4 regions of the Mesorhizobium sp. B2-5-11 genome follow, and region 2 is predicted to be linked to each of the others. Evidence: predicted binding sites of a transcription regulator. Region 2 holds the regulator's gene; each other region holds the start of a gene.
The links. The regulator PhoB, encoded in region 2, activates phosphate uptake and scavenging genes when phosphate is short. The targets are predictions, from matches to a motif close to TGTCATNNANCTGTCAT.
Positions count from the first base shown of each region.

Region 1 (4,705 bases), on a different contig from region 2:
CCGCCGCACTCATGCCGTCATAGGCGCCGGGGCGTTTCAGCGGCCGGCCCGCAGGCAGCCGTTCGTTGGGAAAGGTCATGACGAAACGACGAGAATAAAACTGTCGCGTCGTCTGCCTGAGATATTCCCGGTTTGCGGCGAAGGCGCCGTAGCGGGCGATGTCCATGCCGAAAATGTCGGCCTGCGGCTCGCCGTAAATCATCCACTCGGCCAGCGACTTGCCGACGCCGCCGCCCTGGCTGAAGCCGGCCATGACGCCGCAGGCGACCCAGTAATTCTTCAGGCCGCGGACCGGCCCGACGATCGGATTGCCGTCCGGGGTGAAGGTGAAGGCGCCGTTGACCCATTTGCGGATGCCTGCCGTCGCCAGGCAAGGGAAGCGCTCATGCGCCTTGGCAAGTTCCGGGCCGATGCGGTCGATGTCTTCGGGGATGAGCTCGATGCCGTAATCCCACGGCGCGCCGTCCATGTTCCAGTGCTTCGGGTTCTGCTCGTAGACGCCGAGCAGCACGCCCTTGCGCTCCTGCCGCAGATAGGAAAAGCCGTCGAGATCGACGGCCAGGCCGATCTCCTTGTCGAGGGCAGCGACTTCCGGAATGTCCTCGGTGACGAAATAATGGTGCTCCATCGGCGTCACCGGCAGTTCAACCCCGGCCATGCGGCCGAGTTGCTTGGCCCACAACCCGCCGGCATTCACGACATGCTCGGTGGTGATGGTGCGTTGCTCTGTGACCACGTCCCAATGGCCATCGGCCCGCGCCTTCAGCTCGACCACGCGGTTGCGCAGGATCACGTCGGCGCCGCGCTTCTTGGCGGCACCGACATACGCATGCGTCGTGCCGTAAGGGTCGAGATGGCCCTCGTTGGAATCGTAGAGGCCGCCAAGCACGCCGGTGACGTCGACGATCGGGCAGATCGCCTTGATCTCGTCAGGCGTCACCAGCCGGGCGGTCTCGATGCCGACCGACTGGAATACCGCCCAGGCCGATTTCAGCCACTCCCAGCGCGCCGGATCGCTGGCTATGTTGACGCCGCCGGTCATGTGCAGCCCGACGTCCTGGCCGGATTCGGCCTCGATCTCGCGGTAAAGGTTGATGGTGTAATCCTGCAGCGCGGCGACATTGGGATCGGCGTTGAGCGCGTGGAACCCTGCCGCCGCATGCCAGGTGGAGCCCGCCGTCAGTTCGGCGCGCTCGATCAGCGCCACATCCGACCAGCCGAACCGCGCCAGGTGATAGAGCACCGAAGCGCCCACCACTCTCCCCCGATGACGACTGCGCGGTAGTGAGACTTCAAGGCTTCCCTCCTCCACGGACTGTTCGAAACCGGAACCATATACGTACTGTACATGAGTGTCTAGTACTGCGAACAGCTCCTGGACGGTGTCGAACCTGTCTCGGAACGATCGATTTTTTGGCGCGGCCGCACTTCCCCAGCAGCGTCGCGGCGGGCCGACGCGAATGCGTCACCAACTGTCATGCAAGCATCATGTTCGCGCCTTAGACCGCTTGGCGAGGGCATAGCCGCCCTCCAGGGCGGCAGCCTCGCCGCCCCCAGGCAACCTCGGAATTCCGCCGTCCCGGCGCTTTGTCATCAAGGGGATATCCATGACGCATTTACGCTCGTTCTCGTTGCGGCTGCTGGCCGCCGCGCTGGTGGCCTCGGCCGTTTCGCTGCCTGCCTTCGCCGACAGCTCGGCCAGCGTCGGCGGCGCCAGTTTCGTCAACAAGGGGCTGGTGGGGGTTGGCCGCATCCCGGCCGGCCAGCGCGACAGGTTCGGCGAGACCTTCGGCTCCGGCTCCGGCATGTCGATCGACACCGCGGGCTGGACGCATGATGCCGGCACCTACAGAGGCTCGCTGTGGCTGCTGCCCGACCGCGGTTATAACGTCGTCGGTACCACCGACTACCGGCCGCGCCTCAACACGATCAACATCGAGTTCGCCCCGGTGGCACCAGGTGCCGCGCCCGCGGCCGGCCAGGAGCAGACCGGCGTCAAGGCGACGCTCGCCGACACCATGCTCCTGACCGACGACAAGGGTGCCGACGTCACCGGTCTCGACCCGCTGAACGGCGTGCGTCCCGCCGCCGGCGACATGCCTGTCCTGCCGCAGGCCGACAATGGCAAGCTCGCGCTCGACAACGAGGCGATCGTGCGGCTGCCCGACGGCACCATGCTCGTCTCCGACGAATACGGTCCCGACATCTACCGCTTCTCCGCCGACGGCCGTCTGATGTCGGCGACCCAGCCTCCGGCCGCGCTCGTGCCGATGCGCCACGGCACGGCCAATTTTGCTTCCGACAATCCGGGCCCAGGTGCTGCCGAACCCGACCCAAAGGATCCTGAGACCGGCCGCCAGAACAATCAGGGCCTCGAAGGCATGGCAATGACGCCGGACGGCAAGTTCGTGATCGCGGTTTTGCAGTCGGCGACCCGGCAGGACGGCGGCGATTCGGCCTCGACGCGCCAGAACACCAGGGCGCTGGTCTATGACGCCTCCGATCTTGCCCATCTCAAGCTGGCACATGAATATGTCGTGCCGCTGCCGGTGTTCAAGGACGCCAAGGGCAAGACCAAGGTGGCTGCGCAAAGCGAGATCGTGGCGCTGTCGGACACGGCTTTCCTGATGCTGGCGCGCGACAGCGGCAATGGCCAGGGCCTGAAGGGCGAAGAGTCGCTGTATCGCAAGATCGACATTGTCGACCTTTCCGGCGCGACCGACATCGCCGGCGGTCCCTTCGATGCCGCCGACAAGCCGGTGGCGCGCAAGGGCGTGCTCGATCCGTCGGTCACGCCGGCAAGGCTGATGCCGTTCATCGACATCAACGACAAGGCCGAGCTTGCCCGCTTCGGGCTGCACAATGGCGCGCCCAACGACAAGGACAACCTCTCGGAAAAGTGGGAAGCGATGTCGCTGGCGAGCGTGCTCGATCCGAAGCTGCCCGACGACTATTTCCTGTTCGTCGCCAACGACAACGATTTCCTCGCCCAGGACGGTTTCCAGGTCGGCGCGCCCTACAAGGCCGAGGACGGCGCCGATGTCGACACCATGTTCCTTGTCTATCAGGTCACGCTTCCCGGCCTCGCCAGGAAGTAAGCATCTTGCAGCAGGCGCCGCCTGGCGCCTCCTGCCCGACAAGCTTGATCGGATGCACGACGGCGTGCCTTGCCCGCCGTCGCTCCTTTCGCAAGGGTGCATCCCGGTCGGGCCTGCGGTATCCTGCGTGCCGGACTCAAAAGAACCAGCTTTGCCGGATGCCCGCCATGGATGAAAAGATGCCCGCGCGCCGGCGCACCGGTGACCTGACCAGCGGCCCCATTCCGCGCACGCTCCTGCTGTTCGCCCTGCCGGTGCTCGGCTCCAACGTGCTGCAATCGCTCAACGGCTCGGTCAACGCTGTCTGGGTCGGCCGCTTCCTCGGCGAATCCGCGCTTACCGCCACCTCGAATGCCAATCTGGTGCTGTTCCTCATCCTCGGCACGGTATTCGGCATCGGCATGGCGGCCACCATACTGGTGGCGCAATCGGTCGGCGCCCGCGATCTCCCCGAGGCACGCCGCATCGTCGGCACCAGCGCCACCTTCTTTTTCTTCGTCTCGGTGCTGTTCGCCGTCTGCGGCTGGATCTGGGTCGACACCATTCTGGGCGCGCTCGGCACACCGCCCGACGCCTTGCCGCTGGCGCGCTCCTATTTGCGCATCATCTTCGTCGCCGTGCCGATGATGAACCTTCTGTCCTTTGTCATGACGGTGCTGCGCGGCGCCGGCGATTCGCGCACGCCGTTCTTTTTCATGGCGCTCGCCGTCGTGCTCGACATCATCTTGAACCCACTGCTCATCCGCGGCATCGGGCCGTTCCCCGAGCTCGGCATCGCCGGCTCGGCGACCTCGACGCTTGTCGGCCAGACAGTGAGCGTCATTGCCATCCTGATCGTGCTCTATGTCCGCAAGCATCCGCTGCGTCTGGCCGGCGCCAATCTGGCGCTGCTGCGGCCGGACCCCGCCTTGCTGCGCGTCGTCGTCTTCAAGGGCGTTCCGATGGGTTTGCAGATGATCGTGATTTCGGCCGCGGCCCTGACGGTGATGGGCATCGTCAATTCCTACGGTTCGCAGGTGGCCGCCGCCTACGGCATCGCCGCGCAGTTATGGACCTACATCCAGATGCCCGCGCTCGCCATCGGCGCGGCCGTGTCCTCGATGGCGGCGCAGAATGTCGGCGCCGGCCGCTGGGACCGCATCAGCCGCATCGCAGCGTCAGGCGTCGGCTTCAACCTGGTGCTGACCGGTGCTCTCGTGGCACTTCTATGGGTCTTCGATCGCTCGATCCTCAGCCTGTTCCTGAGCCGCGACAGCGCGGCGATAGACATCGCCGCTCACATCAACAACGTCGCGTCCTGGTCGTTCATCCTGTTCGGCGTCACCATCGTGCTGTTCGCCACCGTGCGCGCCACGGGCGCCGTGATGCCGCCGCTGGTCATCCTGGTGATCTCGGTGCTGGTCGTGCGCACCGGCTTTGCCTATTTCATGCGGGATGTGATCGGCGAGGAAGCGCTGTGGTGGAGTTTCCCGGCCGGCTCGATCACCTCCCTGCTGCTGGCCGCGGCCTACTACCGTCTCGGCGGCTGGCGCACCCTGCACATGATCGAGAACCGGCCGGCCGCCGGCGAGCCGCCCGACACCGGGCTCGGCGTGCCGCGCCAGCGC
Region 1 covers NZ_VFUK01000003.1:116,786-121,490, reverse strand. The annotation lists partial or broken gene FJ490_RS11545 (FAD-dependent oxidoreductase) at 1-1,296, opposite strand, end outside; gene FJ490_RS11540 (esterase-like activity of phytase family protein) at 1,608-3,098, shown strand; gene FJ490_RS11535 (MATE family efflux transporter) at 3,266-4,705, shown strand, end outside.
Region 1: the regulator PhoB is predicted to act here: its motif matches at 1,474-1,490, upstream of FJ490_RS11540 (esterase-like activity of phytase family protein).

Region 2 (4,705 bases):
GCGCCGAGTTCCGACGCACGCGCGGTGTCGGCCTGCGGGTTGGACGTCGTATCGGTCATGATTTTCTCCCGCCGGCCTGCCCGTCCGATGCGGGATGCCGGAAGCCAGCCTAGAAGTTACCCGCCCGGGGCGGAAAAACAAATTTTCTTGAAAAAACGCCGCGGCTTGGCAGCCGCGGCGTTCATCGCATGAAATGGAAGATCAGTTGCAGGCCGCTACGCTGCCCGCCGCGACGCCGGCACAGACCTCGTCTTTCTTGATCCAGCCGGCGTCGATGACGACGTTGAGATTGTCCTTGGTGATCGCAACCGGGGTCAGGAACAGCGATTTGACGGTGTTCCCACCGGGCGTTGTGAAGTCCTTGACGCCGGCGATATCGGTCATCTTCTTGCCGTCGGCCAGCTGCGAGGCGATCTCGGCGGCATTCTTGCCGAGTTCACGCGCGTCCTTCCACACCGACACGGTCTGCGTGCCGAGCGCGATGCGGTTCAGCGCCGCGTGGTCGCCGTCCTGGCCCGAGACCGGAACGGTACCGGCCAGGCCTTGAGCCGTCAGCGCCGCGACGACGCCGCCGGCAGTGCCGTCATTGGCCGCGACGACCGCGTCGACCTTGTTGTCGTTGGCGGTCAGGAACTGCTCCATGTTCTTCTGCGCATTGGCCGGCAGCCAGCCATCCGTATAGGCTTCGCCGACATTCTTGATCTTGCCGCTGTCGATGGCGTCCTTGAGCACTTCCATGGAGCCCGAGAACAGGAAATCGGCATTCGGATCGGCACCCGAGCCCTTGATGAAGACGTAGTTGCCTTCCGGCTTCACCTTGAACACTTCGCGGGCCTGCATGCGGCCGACTTCCTTGTTGTCGAAGGTCAGATAGAAGACGTCCTTGTTCTCGATCAGGCGGTCATAGCCGACGACCGGAATGCCTTCGTCGAGCGCCTTCTGCACCGCCGGGCCGATGGCGGAGGCGTCCTGCGCCAGGATGATCAGCGAATTGGCGCCCTGGGAGATCAGGCTCTCGACGTCGGTGAGCTGCTTGCCGGGATTGGACTGGGCGTCGGCGGAAATATACTTGTCGCCGGCGGCTTCGATCGCCTTCTTCATGGCGGCCTCGTCGGTCTTCCAGCGCTCTTCCTGGAAGTTCGACCAGGAAACGCCGATGACCTTGTCCTTCGCCTGCGCGACCGACGCGAGCGTCAGCGACATGGCGACACCCGCCAGGATGGCGGCTGTGAATCTCTTCATCTTAATCCTCCCTGCGCCGCGTATGGCGCGACCAAACAGGCCCGTAGGCCGGCACAAGGCTCTATTTTTTCGAGCCTCGAAAAAACACTGGTCCATCGTCGGAACGCTGTCAACGTCGATTCTGATGTATTTTGATGTCCTCGTGAATTTTTTTCGAGCTCCGGAATAAATAATGACAGCCAAGGCCGGTTCTGCCAGTATTTGACGGTCGTCGGGATCCTGGGGAGAGAACGCGGCGACGGGGAGGATGCGAGAAACATGTCGGTCGGAATCCGCCACGACGATTTGCGCCGACGCAACCGGGCGATGGTGATCGCGGCCGTGCGCCGTGCCGGGCAGCCCTCGCGCACCGAGATTGCCGCGACCACCGGGCTCAGCCATTCCACCATATCGGCGATCTCCTCCGACCTGATTGGCGAAGGCATCCTGGCGCAGAGCAAGCCGAGCGAGGCCGGTGCGCTGAAACGCGGCCGGCCGCAGGTCGGCCTCAGCCTCAACCCTGAAGCCGCGGCGGTGATGACCGTGGTGCTGTCGCTGAATTTTCTCTCCGTCGCCGTCATCGACTATGCCGGCCAGGTGATATCTGAAGAGCAGCGCCGGCTGGACACGCTCACCCTGTCGCGCGAGGCGCTGATCGGCGAATGCGTGGCCATCGTCAGGCGGCGGTTCGAGGATCCCGACCTCGACGTCGGCAGCATCGCCCGTATCGCGCTGGCGATCCAGGGCATCACCGACACGGATGCGCGCACCATGCTGTGGTCGCCGATCACGCCGCAGACCGACATCGCCTTCGCCGACATACTGGAGGCCGAGTTCGGCATTCCCGCCACCATGGAGAACGATTGCAACATGATGGCGGTGGCGCTGCGCTGGCGCGATCCCCAGCGCTACCGCGACGACTTCATCGCCATCCTTTTGTCGCACGGCATCGGCATGGGCTTGGTGCTGAAGGGTGAACTGTTCACCGGCACCCATTCATCCGGAGGCGAGTTCGGCCACATGATCCATCGCCCCGGCGGGGCGCTCTGCCGCTGCGGGCGGCGCGGCTGCGTCGAGGCCTATGCCGGCAACTATGCCATCTGGCGCAACGCGAGGCAGCTTGGCGAGGACACCGAGCCCGTCGACGTCAGCGACGCCGACATGCGCACCCTGGCGGCCTCGGCGCGCGAAAAGGACGGGCCGGAGCGCGAAGCCTACCGCAAGGCCGGCGAGGCGCTGGGTTACGGCCTTGGCAGCCTGTTCGCGCTGATCGATCCGGCGCCGGTCGCCATGGTCGGCGTCAGCGCCGCCGCCTTCGACCTGATCGAGCCGGCTCTGCGCGAGGCCATTGCCCAGACCGCCGGCGGCCAGCACTCGAAATCGATTTCCTTCGACACCGAGCCGAACGAACTGCCACTGATCCGCGAGGGCTGCGCCATGCGCGCGCTGACCTTCGTCGACCAGGAGATTTTCGCGCCGGGGGCACAGGCGAAATCAGGCGTGGGCGAGAACGTTGCGTGACATATCCCTAGTCTTCGCGAATCGCATACCCCGCGCCCCGAATGGTGCGGATCACGTCAGGCATGCGGCCATTGTTGACCGCCTTGCGCAGCCGGCCGACATGCACGTCCACGGTGCGCTCGTCGATATAGATCGTTTCGCCCCAGACATTGTCGAGCAGTTGGCTGCGCGAGAACACGCGGCCGGGATGTCGCATCATGAATTCGAGCAGGCGGAACTCGGTCGGCCCGAGCCGGATCTCGCTTTTCTTGCGGTAGACCCGGTGCGATTCACGGTCGAGCACGATGTCGCCAACCTTGAGCACGCTGGACAGAACTTCGGGCTTGGCGCGGCGCAGCAGCGCCTTGACGCGTGCCATGAATTCCGGCGTTGAGAACGGCTTGACCAGATAGTCGTCGGCGCCGGTGGAGAGACCGCGCACCCGGTCGCTTTCCTCGCCGCGCGCCGTCAGCATGATGATCGGCAGCCGCTCGGTCTCGGGCCGCATCCGGAGACGGCGGCAGAGCTCGATGCCGGAAACCGCCGGCACCATCCAGTCGAGCACAAGAAGGTCAGGGACATTCTCCTGCAAGCGGATCTCGGCTTCGTCGCCGCGCGTCACCACCTCTACCTGATAACCCTCCGATTCCAGATTGTAACGGAGCAGCACACCCAGCGGCTCCTCGTCCTCCACCACCATGATGCGTGGCGCGATCATCGACTGGTCACCCCTGCCGTCAAGCCGCTGGCGCCGACATCGCCGTCTCGTCCTGCTTCGGGCGATTGGCGGGCAATTGCGTGCCGGTCAGCACATAATAGGCATTTTCGGCAATGTTGGTCACGTGATCGCCGATGCGCTCGAGATTCTTGGCGCAGAACAAAAGATGCGTGCAGGCGGTGATGTTGCGCGGATCCTCCATCATGTAGGTCAGCAGCTCGCGGAAGACCGACGTGTATTTGACGTCGATGCGTTCATCGTCGGCGCGCAGCTTCGCAAGTGCCGCGGCATCGCGCGCCGCATACTCCTCGATCACGCCTTGCACCTGGATCAGCACAAGCTGCGCCATGGCGTCGATGGAGTGCGACAGGTCGCGCGGCGTGGCGGCAAGGCCGACGGTGCCGACGCGCTTGGCGATGTTCTTGGCGAGATCGCCGATGCGTTCGAGATCGCCCGCCATGCGGATCGAGCCGACGACATGGCGCAGATCGTCCGCCATGGGCTGCCGCTTGGCGATCAGGGTGATGGCGCGGTCGTCGAGTTCGCGCTGGCGCGCATCCATGATCGCGTCGTCGGAGACGACGCTCTGGGCGAGCGCGTTGTCGGAATTCAGGAGCGCCTTGGTCGCGCCGCCGACCATCGATGAGGCGAGATCGCCCATGTCGCGGATCAGCCTGCTGATCTGTCCGAGATCTTCGTCAAAGGCTGCGACTGTGTGTTCGGCCATGATCTTGGTCCTCGTATGCCTGGGATCAGCCGAAGCGGCCGGTGATATAGTCCTGCGTGCGCTTCTCGCGGGGCGACGTGAAGATCTTCTCGGTGCGGTCGAACTCGACCAGCTCGCCCAGATACATGAAGGCGGTCTGCTTCGACACGCGCGCCGCCTGCTGCATGTTGTGGGTGACGATGACGATCGTATAATCGGCCTGCAACTCGTCGATCAGCTCCTCGATCTTGGCGGTCGACAGCGGATCGAGCGCCGAGGCAGGCTCGTCGAGCAGGATGACCTCCGGCTTCACCGCCACCGTGCGGGCGATGCAGAGGCGCTGCTGCTGGCCGCCCGAAAGGCTGAGGCCGCTGGCGTTGAGCTTGTCCTTGACCTCGCTCCACAGTGCCGCGCGCTTCAGCGCCTGCTCGACACGGCCGTCCATCTCCGCCTTGCTGAGCTTCTCATAGAGCCTGACGCCGAAGGCGATGTTCTCGTAGATCGACATCGGGAACGGCGTCGGCTTCTGGAACACCATGCCGATCTTGGTCCTGAGCAGG
Region 2 covers NZ_VFUK01000016.1:31,301-36,005, reverse strand. The annotation lists gene FJ490_RS29845 (sugar ABC transporter permease) at 1-59, opposite strand, end outside; gene xylF (D-xylose ABC transporter substrate-binding protein) at 202-1,242, opposite strand; gene FJ490_RS29835 (ROK family protein) at 1,501-2,742, shown strand; gene phoB (phosphate regulon transcriptional regulator PhoB) at 2,750-3,439, opposite strand; gene phoU (phosphate signaling complex protein PhoU) at 3,459-4,166, opposite strand; gene pstB (phosphate ABC transporter ATP-binding protein PstB) at 4,192-4,705, opposite strand, start outside.

Region 3 (4,705 bases), on a different contig from region 2:
GTGCGTTGAACGGCTCCTCGCCCTCCTCGAGCACGACGCGCCGGGAGGTTCCATCAGCCAATACGTCGAAACTTTGCTGATTGTCCATGATGTTGCCGAGCATGATCTGGCCCAGCACCTGTTCATGCACAGTTGGGTTGGTGATCGGCACCATGGTCTCGACGCGACGGTCGAGATTGCGCGGCATGAGGTCGGCCGAGGAGATGTAGACGACGGCCTCGTCCGACGGCAGGCCGTGGCCATTGCCGAAGCAATAGATGCGGCTGTGCTCGAGGAAACGGCCTACGATCGACTTGACCCTGATGTTTTCCGACAGGCCCGGCACCTGCGGCCGCAGGCAGCATATGCCGCGCACCACGAGGTCGATCTCGACGCCCGCGCGGCTGGCGTCATAGAGCGCATCGATGATGATCGGATCGACAAGGGCGTTCATCTTCATCCAGATGCGTGCCGGCCGTCCCTCGAGCGCGTGGGCGACCTCATCGGAAATGTGCCGCAGGATACGGTTCCTCAGCGTGAAGGGCGAGATCGCCAGCCGCATTTCGGCGGTCGGCTCGGCATAGCCGGTGATGAAGTTGAAAAGCTGGGCGACATCGCGTGCGATCGTTGCATCGGTGGTGAAGAAGGACAGGTCGGTGTAGATGCGCGCGGTCACCGGATGGTAATTGCCGGTGCCCAGATGCACATAATTGCGCAGCTTGCCGTCCTCGCGCCGCACCACCAGCGACATTTTGGCGTGGGTCTTGAGCTCGAGGAAGCCGAACACGACCTGGACGCCGGCGCGCTCGAGGTCGCGCGCCCAGCGGATGTTGGCCTCCTCGTCGAAGCGGGCCTTGAGTTCGACCAGCGCCGTCACCGACTTGCCGGCCTCGGCCGCGTCGACCAGCGCACGCACGATCGGGCTGTCGTTGGAGGTGCGGTAAAGCGTCTGCTTGATCGCCACCACTTCCGGGTCGGCCATCGCCTGACGCAAGAACTGAACCACCACGTCGAAGGATTCGTAGGGGTGGTGGACGATGATGTCCTTCTCGCGGATAGCGGCGAAGCAATCGCCGCCATGCTCGCGGATGCGCTCGGGGAAACGCGGATTGTAGGGCGTGAATTTGAGGTCGTCGCGGGCAACGGCGACGATCTCAGAAATCTGGCTGAGCGCCAGCGGGCCGGTCAGGACGCTGATGCGGCTCGACGAAACGCCGAGTTCGCCGGCGACGAATTCGCGCAGTTCGGCCGGCATGAGCATGTCGAACTCGATGCGAATGACGGAGCCGCGGCGGCGGCGCTTCAGCGCGGTCTCGAACAGGCGCACGAGATCTTCCGATTCCTCCTCGACCTCGATGTCGCTGTCGCGAATGATGCGGAACGTGCCGGAGCCCTTGACCTCGTAACCCGGGAACAACTTGCCGATGTAAAGGCCGACCGCCTCTTCCAGCGGGATGAAGCGGACATGGTGCTTGCGGTCCGGCAAACGGATGAAACGCTTCAGCGCCACCGGCAAGCGCAAGAGCGCGCTCATCTCCTCGCCGTTCTTGCGATGGCGAAGCTGCAGCGCCATCGAGAAGCCGAGATTGGGGATGAACGGGAACGGATGCGCCGGGTCGATCGACAATGGCGTGAGAACAGGAAACACCTGGTCCTGGAAGTGCTCCTCCAGCCAGGCCTTCTCGTCCTTGGTCAGCGCGTCGCGGGTGATACTCTCGATGCCTTCCTTATTGAGCAGCACGGTCAGCGCCGAGAGGCTTTTCTGCTGGTCTTCCTGCAACCGTTCGACCTCGCGAAGCAGTTGTTCGAGCTGCTGCTCGGGGGTACGCCCATCCGGGCTTCTCAACACGATGCCTTCGCGAACCTGGCCGGCGAGACCGGCGACGCGCACCATGAAGAACTCATCGAGATTGGCCGCGGAGATCGACAGGAAACGTACCCTCTCCAGCAGCGGATGGTTTGTGTTCTGCGATTCCTCGAGCACGCGGCGGTTGAACTGCAACCAGGAGAACTCGCGATTGACGAAACGATCCGGATTGCCTTCCGGGCTTGCCGCTTCCGCATTGATGAACTCGCTCTGGACCGGCTTCAGTTCGTTCATGGTTCCTGCTCTTCCCACGTCTGGTTGCTTCGCCGCTTTCGGGCGGCGCCCAGGCTGTTGCGCCTGGCCGCGATGCTCCAGCCGGTTAACCGGCTTAACTTATCCTCTGACAGGCTTTTGCGACAGTTTCATTTCATCGAACTTGCAAACAGGCCGGTTATGATCCAAACGCTGAGCAGACTGCGCTAAAGGAGACGACGATGGCAGGCGGTTCCATTCCCCATTTCCAGAACGATGCGGGCCATCCGGCGATCGATATCGGAGTCAAGGAATTCATGTGCACCGGCGCCAACCCGCCTTTCGACCATCCGCATGTGTTTCTCGATATGGGCGACGACAATGAGAAGGTCTGCCCCTACTGCTCGACGCTCTACCGCTATTCGCCGAAGCTGACGGCGATGGAAACGCTGCCGGCCGGCTGCCTCTACATCGACCAGGCCGCCTGACTTCCAGCGGCCCGGCCAATGGCAGACGCACAGTCCCGGCAAGTCATCATCGCCGGGGCGGGTATTGCCGGGCTGACCGCGGCACTGGCTTTCGCCGAGCGGGGCTATCCCGTACGGATCTTCGAACAGGCGCAGCGCCTAGAAGCGGCGGGCGCCGGCATCCAGCTTTCGCCCAACGCGACACGCATCCTGCGTGAGCTCGGCGTACTCGACGCACTTCTTCCCAATGCCGTCAGGCCGGAAGCCGTGGTGCTGAAGGATGCGGCAACCTTGGGCGAACTGGCGCGCGTACCTTTTGGACGAGCCGGCGAGGCGCGCTGGGGTGCGCCCTACCTCGTGGCGCATCGAGCGGACCTGCAAAACGCGCTGATGGCGCGCGTGGCTGCCATGCCCGATGTTCATCTCACTACTGGTGCGCGCCTTGGCAGCGTCACGATCAGCAGTTCAGGCGTCACCGCGGCAGCCGATGTGGGTGGCAGGCTCGTCGCGGCGGAAGGTTTCCTTCTGGTCGGCGCCGATGGCGTCTGGTCGTCGATGCGCGGACTTGCCGACCAAGGAAGGAAAACCAGGCTTGCGAAAAGCCACTTCTCCGGCGAACTGGCCTGGCGGGCAACCGTCAGCGCAGACAGTCCTGCCGGGCAAGCTTTTGCAGAGATCGGTGCGCCGGACTGCGTCACCACCTTCCTGCATCCCGGCTTTCACATGGTCGCCTATCCCGTCAGCAAGGGCAGCGCCATCAATCTCGTCGCTTTCACCAGGGGCGAGCGTATCGCCGAAGGCTGGTCCGGCCATGCCGATCCCGCAATCCTGGCCGGCGCCATGCGCCGCACCGCGCCGGCGCTGGCAAGGCTTGCGGAGTTGGCCGGCCCTTGGGCGGCCTGGCCGGTCCATACGGTCGATCAGAAGCCGCCATGGGTAAGGTCGGGCCGCATCGCACTGGTCGGCGACGCGGCGCATGCCATGACGCCGTTCGCGGCACAGGGCGCCGCGATGGCCATCGAGGATGCCGCCACGCTTGCCGACGTCATGGCCGCCTCCCCTGCCGATCTCGCCGGAAGTCTTCAAATCTGGGAAGGCCTGCGCCGGCCGCGCGTCGTGAGAGTGGCACGTCGCGGCGCCCTCAACCGCCTTGCCTGGCATGCCTGGGGTCCGGTGGCGTTGGCGCGCAACCTTTTCCTGAAAATGCGGACGCCGGAGAAGCTCGCCGCGGATTTGGACTGGCTTTATGGATGGCGGGCCTAGAACTCGAACGAGGCGTTGGCGTTATCTGCGCTACCTACCATTATACAGCTTCAACGACCACCCGAGCGAGACCGGCAGCGGGTTCCACCAACCCGTGCGCAGGCCGGCGGTTCGCAAGGCGGCGGCCGTCCAGGTGTTGCAGCCGGCCAGCGCATTGAAATGGCCGTTCGCCTCATAGAAGCGGTCGAAATCGGAATAGGCGGCCCCTGCGATGACGATCGGCCCGCCTGGTCCTTGCTGAAAACTCGCATCGATGAAGTCGAGCAACGCGGCAAAGCGGTCTTCCGGGATGTCGAAGCCGGCGACATCGGGTCCGGAGATATTGCCGGCGACCTCGACATGCATCACTGAAGCGTCAAGCGTCAGGGCCTTGAATACGGGCATCGCCTTCAGCTGCGACCAAGTCGGCGTCTCCAGGTAGAAGGCGCGGCCGCCCCAGCCGAAGACGATGTAGCGCACCTCGGGCGCGTCGGAAGGCTGGCCGGCAGCGGCGAGGAAGCGAAAGCGCCGGCGCACGCCATCATCGACGGGAATGGCGATGTCGGTGTGGATCGGATTGCTCAGCACCAGAATGTGCCTGGCGCCCTCGCCGGCCGCGGCAGCCGGCCAGAGTGGTCGCGGCACCAGTGTGCCGAGTGCCGCGACCAGCACCACCGCGGCCACCAGCACGGCCAGGAAACGAAGGCGTTTTCTCATCCGGGCATAGTTCTTGCGATTCCATCACGTTTCAATCGAAACGATCCGATCGGCCAAATGTGAAAAAGCCCGACCGTGGCGCGGCCGGGCTCCTTCCATTTCGACGAAGCAGCGCTCAGTGCAATATCTGCGACAGGAACAGCTTCGTGCGCTCGTGGCGCGGGTGATCGAAGAACTCGGCCGGCGTGTTCTGCTCGACGATCTGGCCCTGATCCATGAAGATCACCCGGTTGGCGACTTT
Region 3 covers NZ_VFUK01000001.1:718,832-723,536, reverse strand. The annotation lists gene FJ490_RS03650 (RNA degradosome polyphosphate kinase) at 1-2,080, opposite strand, end outside; gene FJ490_RS03645 (zinc-finger domain-containing protein) at 2,281-2,526, shown strand; gene FJ490_RS03640 (FAD-dependent monooxygenase) at 2,545-3,768, shown strand; gene FJ490_RS03635 (TIGR02117 family protein) at 3,799-4,464, opposite strand; gene FJ490_RS03630 (amino acid ABC transporter ATP-binding protein) at 4,580-4,705, opposite strand, start outside.
Region 3: the regulator PhoB is predicted to act here: its motif matches at 2,200-2,216, upstream of FJ490_RS03650 (RNA degradosome polyphosphate kinase).

Region 4 (4,705 bases), on a different contig from region 2:
GTGGGACGTGGCGGTGCCGGAAGTCTCCGAGCGCAGCCAAGTGAACGCGGCGCGCAAGGTCTATGACGAGAAGCGGCGGATGCAGAGCGTCGGCGATTGATTTCGGCGCTGCCCACCCCCTACCTCTCCTTGTGGGGAGGTCGGACCGAAGGTCCGGGTGGGGTCTGGCGCCGCACCCCCACCCCGCTGCTTCGCAGCGACCCTCCCCACAAGGGGGAGGGTGAACAAGAACCGGAGTGACGACTTGAAAGCCAAACTGGGCATGTCCCCCATCGCGTGGTGGAACGACGATCTTGCGGAACTCAGCGACGACGTGTCGTTGGAGGAGTGCCTACGCCAGTCGCGTTCGGCCGGCTTCACCGGCATGGAGATGGGACGGCGCTTTCCCAAGGACCCCAAGGTGATGCTGCCGATCCTGAAGGCGGCTGACGTCACACTGTGCGGCGGCTGGTTCTCGGGCACGCTGGTCGACGAGGAGATGAGCAAGAACAAGGATCGCATCCAGCCGATGATCGACCTGTTCAAGGCGGTCAACGCGCCTTGCATCGTCTATGGCGAGGTTGGCCGTTCGATCCAGGGCGACCGCTCGAAGCCGCTCGCCACCAAGCCGAAACTCTCGAGCGACGAGATGAAGGCCTATGCCAGGCGCCTGACCGAATTCGGCGAATGGTGCGCCGAGCAAGGCATGCCGCTTTCCTATCATCATCACATGGCGGCGGTGGTCGAGACCGAGCCGGAGCTCGACGCCTTCATGCGCCATTCCGGAGCGGGCATTCCGCTGCTGCTCGATGCGGGCCATCTGGCCTTTGCCGGCGGCGATGTGCTGCGCGCCATCGACAATCACCACAAGCGCATCAGCCATGTGCATGTGAAGGATGTGCGCATGGGCGTGATCGAGAAGCTCGACCGCACGAAGCAGTCCTTCCTCGACGCGGTGGCGCTTGGCGCCTTCACCGTGCCGGGCGACGGCTCGCTGGATTTCGGCGCCATCGTGCAGCGTTTCGCCGACCACGGCTATGAAGGCTGGTTCGTGGTCGAGGCCGAACAGGACCCGAAGAAGAACCCGCCGCTCAAGATGGCGCAGGTGGGCCACAAGGAGTTGATGCGGGTGATGACGGCGGCCGGCTATACGGTCGAGACGCAGGGCTTCCCCGATGTCTGATCGGGTTCTCGCCAGGCCGGGCTTGCTGTAGGTTGCCGCGATGAAAGATTCCGAGCACCCCTTCTTCCGGCCATTGTGGCGGCGTGTCGCCGTCGTCGCGGTGTGCGTCATCTGGTCGATCATCGAATTCGCGAGCGGCACGCCGTTCTGGGGCGTGATCGCGCTGGGCTTCGCCGGCTATGGCGTCTGGCAGTTTTTTTATCTCTACAAGCCGGCCGACGAGAACAAGGCGCCCGCCGAAGTCGAACCGAAGGAGTAACCGGATGTCGAAGCTGCTGGTCAAAGCCGACAAGGGCCATGGCCGTGTCGCGCACGTCACGCCGCAAAGCGCCGGCTGGACCTATGTCGGGTTCGACCTGCATCGGCTGAAACCGGGCGAAACGGCTTCGGGAACAACGGACGATCGCGAAGTCTGCCTGGTGTTCGTCACCGGCAAGGGCACGGTCACGGCCGGCGGCAAGGATCTCGGCCTGCTCGGCCAGCGCATGTCGCCCTTTGAAGGCAAACCATGGTCTGTCTATGTGCCGCAGGGATCGGTGTGGTCGGTGACGGCTGATAGCGGACTGGAACTGGCGGTCTGCTCGGCGCCGGGATTGAACGGCGGCCTGCCGGTTCGCGTCATCGGGCCTGACGACCTCGGCCAGGAGGTGCGCGGCAAGGGCACCAATACGCGCTACGTCACCAACATCCTGCCCGAGGGCAAGCCGGCCGATTCGCTGCTGGTGGTCGAGGTCATCACGCCCGGCGGCCATACGTCGAGCTACCCGCCGCACAAGCACGACCAGGACAATCTGCCCGACGAATCCTATCTCGAGGAAACCTATTATCACCGCCTCAACCCGCCGCAGGGCTTTGCTTTCCAGCGGGTCTATACCGACGCCGACAAGGACGGCTCCCGCGAGCTGGACGAGGCGATGGCGATCGAGGACGGCGACGTCGTGCTGGTGCCCAAGGGCTATCACCCCTGCGCGGCTTGCCATGGCTACGACCTCTACTATCTCAACGTCATGGCCGGCCCGAAGCGGACGTGGAAATTCCACAATGCGCCCGAGCACGAATGGCTGATGAAGGCCTGACCGTTGCGCGTTCACGGCTGAACCTGTTGGTCCAGATCAGAAAAATCGTCGGCTAAGGACCGGCGGGGGCGATTTGCCTTCGAAAACCCTTCAAAGCTTCGTCAATCCGTCATGGAAATCACCTATGGCAACGGGCTGACGAGGATTTTCGATGCGCTACGCCATCTACTTCACCCCCCAACAGGACGAAAAATTGGCGCGGATCGCCGCCAACTGGCTGGGCCGTGACCCGTTCGGCGCCGCGACGCGACCGGTGGAGGCGGTGGGCGATTTGTCGGCGGCGGAAGTCGCCTTCCACACCGCATCGGCACGGCGCTATGGTTTTCACGCAACGCTGAAAGCCCCTTTCCGGTTAGCGGCCAACGAAACCGAAGCCTCGTTGCGCGCAGCGCTCGACGCCTTTGCCGAGGCGACGCCCGTTGTGATGATCCCGCGTCTCGTCGTCAGCCAGATCGACGGTTTCTTCGCACTGGTGCCGGAGGCGCCATTGCCTCCGCTCAATCGCTTCGCCGATGATGTGGTGCGCGATTTCGACCGCTTTCGCGCGCCGTTGACGGAGGCCGAGATCGAGCGGCGCAGCCCGGACTCGCTGAAGCCGGGCGAATTCCGCAATCTCTGCCAATGGGGCTATCCTTACGTCTTCGAGAGCTTCCGCTTTCACATGACGCTGTCCGGCAGGGCCGGGCCACAGGAAAGCCCTCGTCTTCGCCTGGCAATCGAGGGCCTGTTCGCCGAGGTGCTGCGCCAGCCGGTTCCGGTGGACGCGCTGACGTTGTTCATCGAGCCCGAACCCGGCGCCCCGTTCATGGTGCTTTCCCAGCACGCGCTCGGGCGCCGTCCGGCCAGAAAAACCGCCTGAAGCAACAAGCCGTAAAGGCGAGAAAAAACCAAGGACTGCCTGAAATGACCGCCGACACCATTCTGAGCAACGCCCGCATCGTTCTTGCCGACGAGATCATCGACGGTTCGCTCGTGATGCGTGACGGTCTGATCGCCGACATATCCGCCGGCGCCGTGCGAGCCGGCGAGGACATGGCTGGCGACTTCATCATTCCGGGACTGGTCGAGCTGCACACCGATCACCTGGAAGGCCACTATGCGCCGCGGCCGAAGGTGCGGTGGAACCCGATCGCCGCCGTGCTCGCCCATGACGCGCAAGTGGCGACCGCCGGCATTACCACCGTGCTCGATGCCTTGCGTGTCGGCATGGACGAGGATGCCGATCTCAACGCCGCCGACATCCGCAAGCTCGCCGATGCGATCGAGGACAGCCGGCGGATGGATCGATTGCGGGCCGACCATTTCATCCATCTACGCTGCGAGGTCTCGGCGCCGGATTGCCTCAGGGCCTTCGCCAATTTCGAGACGGACGAACGGGTGAAGCTCGCCTCGCTGATGGACCATGCGCCAGGCCAGCGCCAGTTCGTCAACCTCGAAACCTATGCCTACTACTATCAACGCAAGCTGAAGCTGACCGATCGCGATTTCCAGAAATTCTGTGAGAAGCGGATGGGCGAATCGGCCCGGAATTCGGGGGCGAACCGCGTCTTCATCGCCGCCGCCTGCCACGAGCGCGGCATCGTGCTTGCGAGCCATGACGATGCGACGACGGGCCATGTCGACGAAGCCATCGAGCAAGGCGTGCGCGTTGCCGAATTCCCAACCACCGAGGAAGCCGCCAGGGCTTCGAAGGATGCAGGGCTCGGCGTGCTGATGGGCGCGCCCAATGTCATGCGGGGCGCCTCGCATTCGGGCAACGTCTCGGCGCGCACGCTGGCCAGCGACGGCCTGCTCGACATATTGTCGTCCGACTACATCCCCTTCAGCCTGATCCAGTCCGCCTTCTTTCTCGGCGACGTCGTCGATAGCATTTCCCTGCCGCAGGCGGTGGCAATGGTGTCCAAGAACCCGGCCGAGGCCGTCGGTCTTTCCGATCGCGGCGTCATCGAAGAGGGCCGCCGGGCCGACCTGGTGCGCGTGCGCCTCGACGACCACGTTCCAGTGGTGCGCACGGTCTGGCGGCAGGGGCGGCGGGTCGCGTGATGGCTTCGGCATTGATCGAGCGTGAACTGTCGGCCGAGGCGTTTCCGATACGCGACGGCGTCTTCGTTGCCGTGGTGGGCCCGAGCGGCGCCGGCAAGGATACGATCATCGGCCATGCCAAGGCGCTTTTCGCCGACGAGCCGCGGCTGGAGTTCGTGCGCCGCGTCATCACCAGACCGAGCGACACGGCAAGCGAGGATCACGACACGCTGGCCGATGCCGCCTTCATCGAGGCCGAAGCCGACGGCGCCTTCGCCGTTTCCTGGGAAGCGCACGGCCTGCGCTACGGCCTGCCGGCCGAGGTCGATTGGGCAGTGGCCAACGGCCATGTCGCTGTCGCCAACGTATCGCGTGCGATCATCCCTGCCTTGCGAAAGCGCTATGCCAACCTGGCCGTCGTCGAGATCACCGCTTCGCCCGATGT
Region 4 covers NZ_VFUK01000017.1:19,391-24,095, reverse strand. The annotation lists gene iolD (3D-(3,5/4)-trihydroxycyclohexane-1,2-dione acylhydrolase (decyclizing)) at 1-100, shown strand, start outside; gene iolE (myo-inosose-2 dehydratase) at 245-1,162, shown strand; gene FJ490_RS30350 (DUF3329 domain-containing protein) at 1,203-1,421, shown strand; gene iolB (5-deoxy-glucuronate isomerase) at 1,426-2,238, shown strand; gene FJ490_RS30340 (DUF1045 domain-containing protein) at 2,390-3,097, shown strand; gene FJ490_RS30335 (alpha-D-ribose 1-methylphosphonate 5-triphosphate diphosphatase) at 3,142-4,281, shown strand; gene phnN (phosphonate metabolism protein/1,5-bisphosphokinase (PRPP-forming) PhnN) at 4,278-4,705, shown strand, end outside.
Region 4: the regulator PhoB is predicted to act here: its motif matches at 2,335-2,351, upstream of FJ490_RS30340 (DUF1045 domain-containing protein).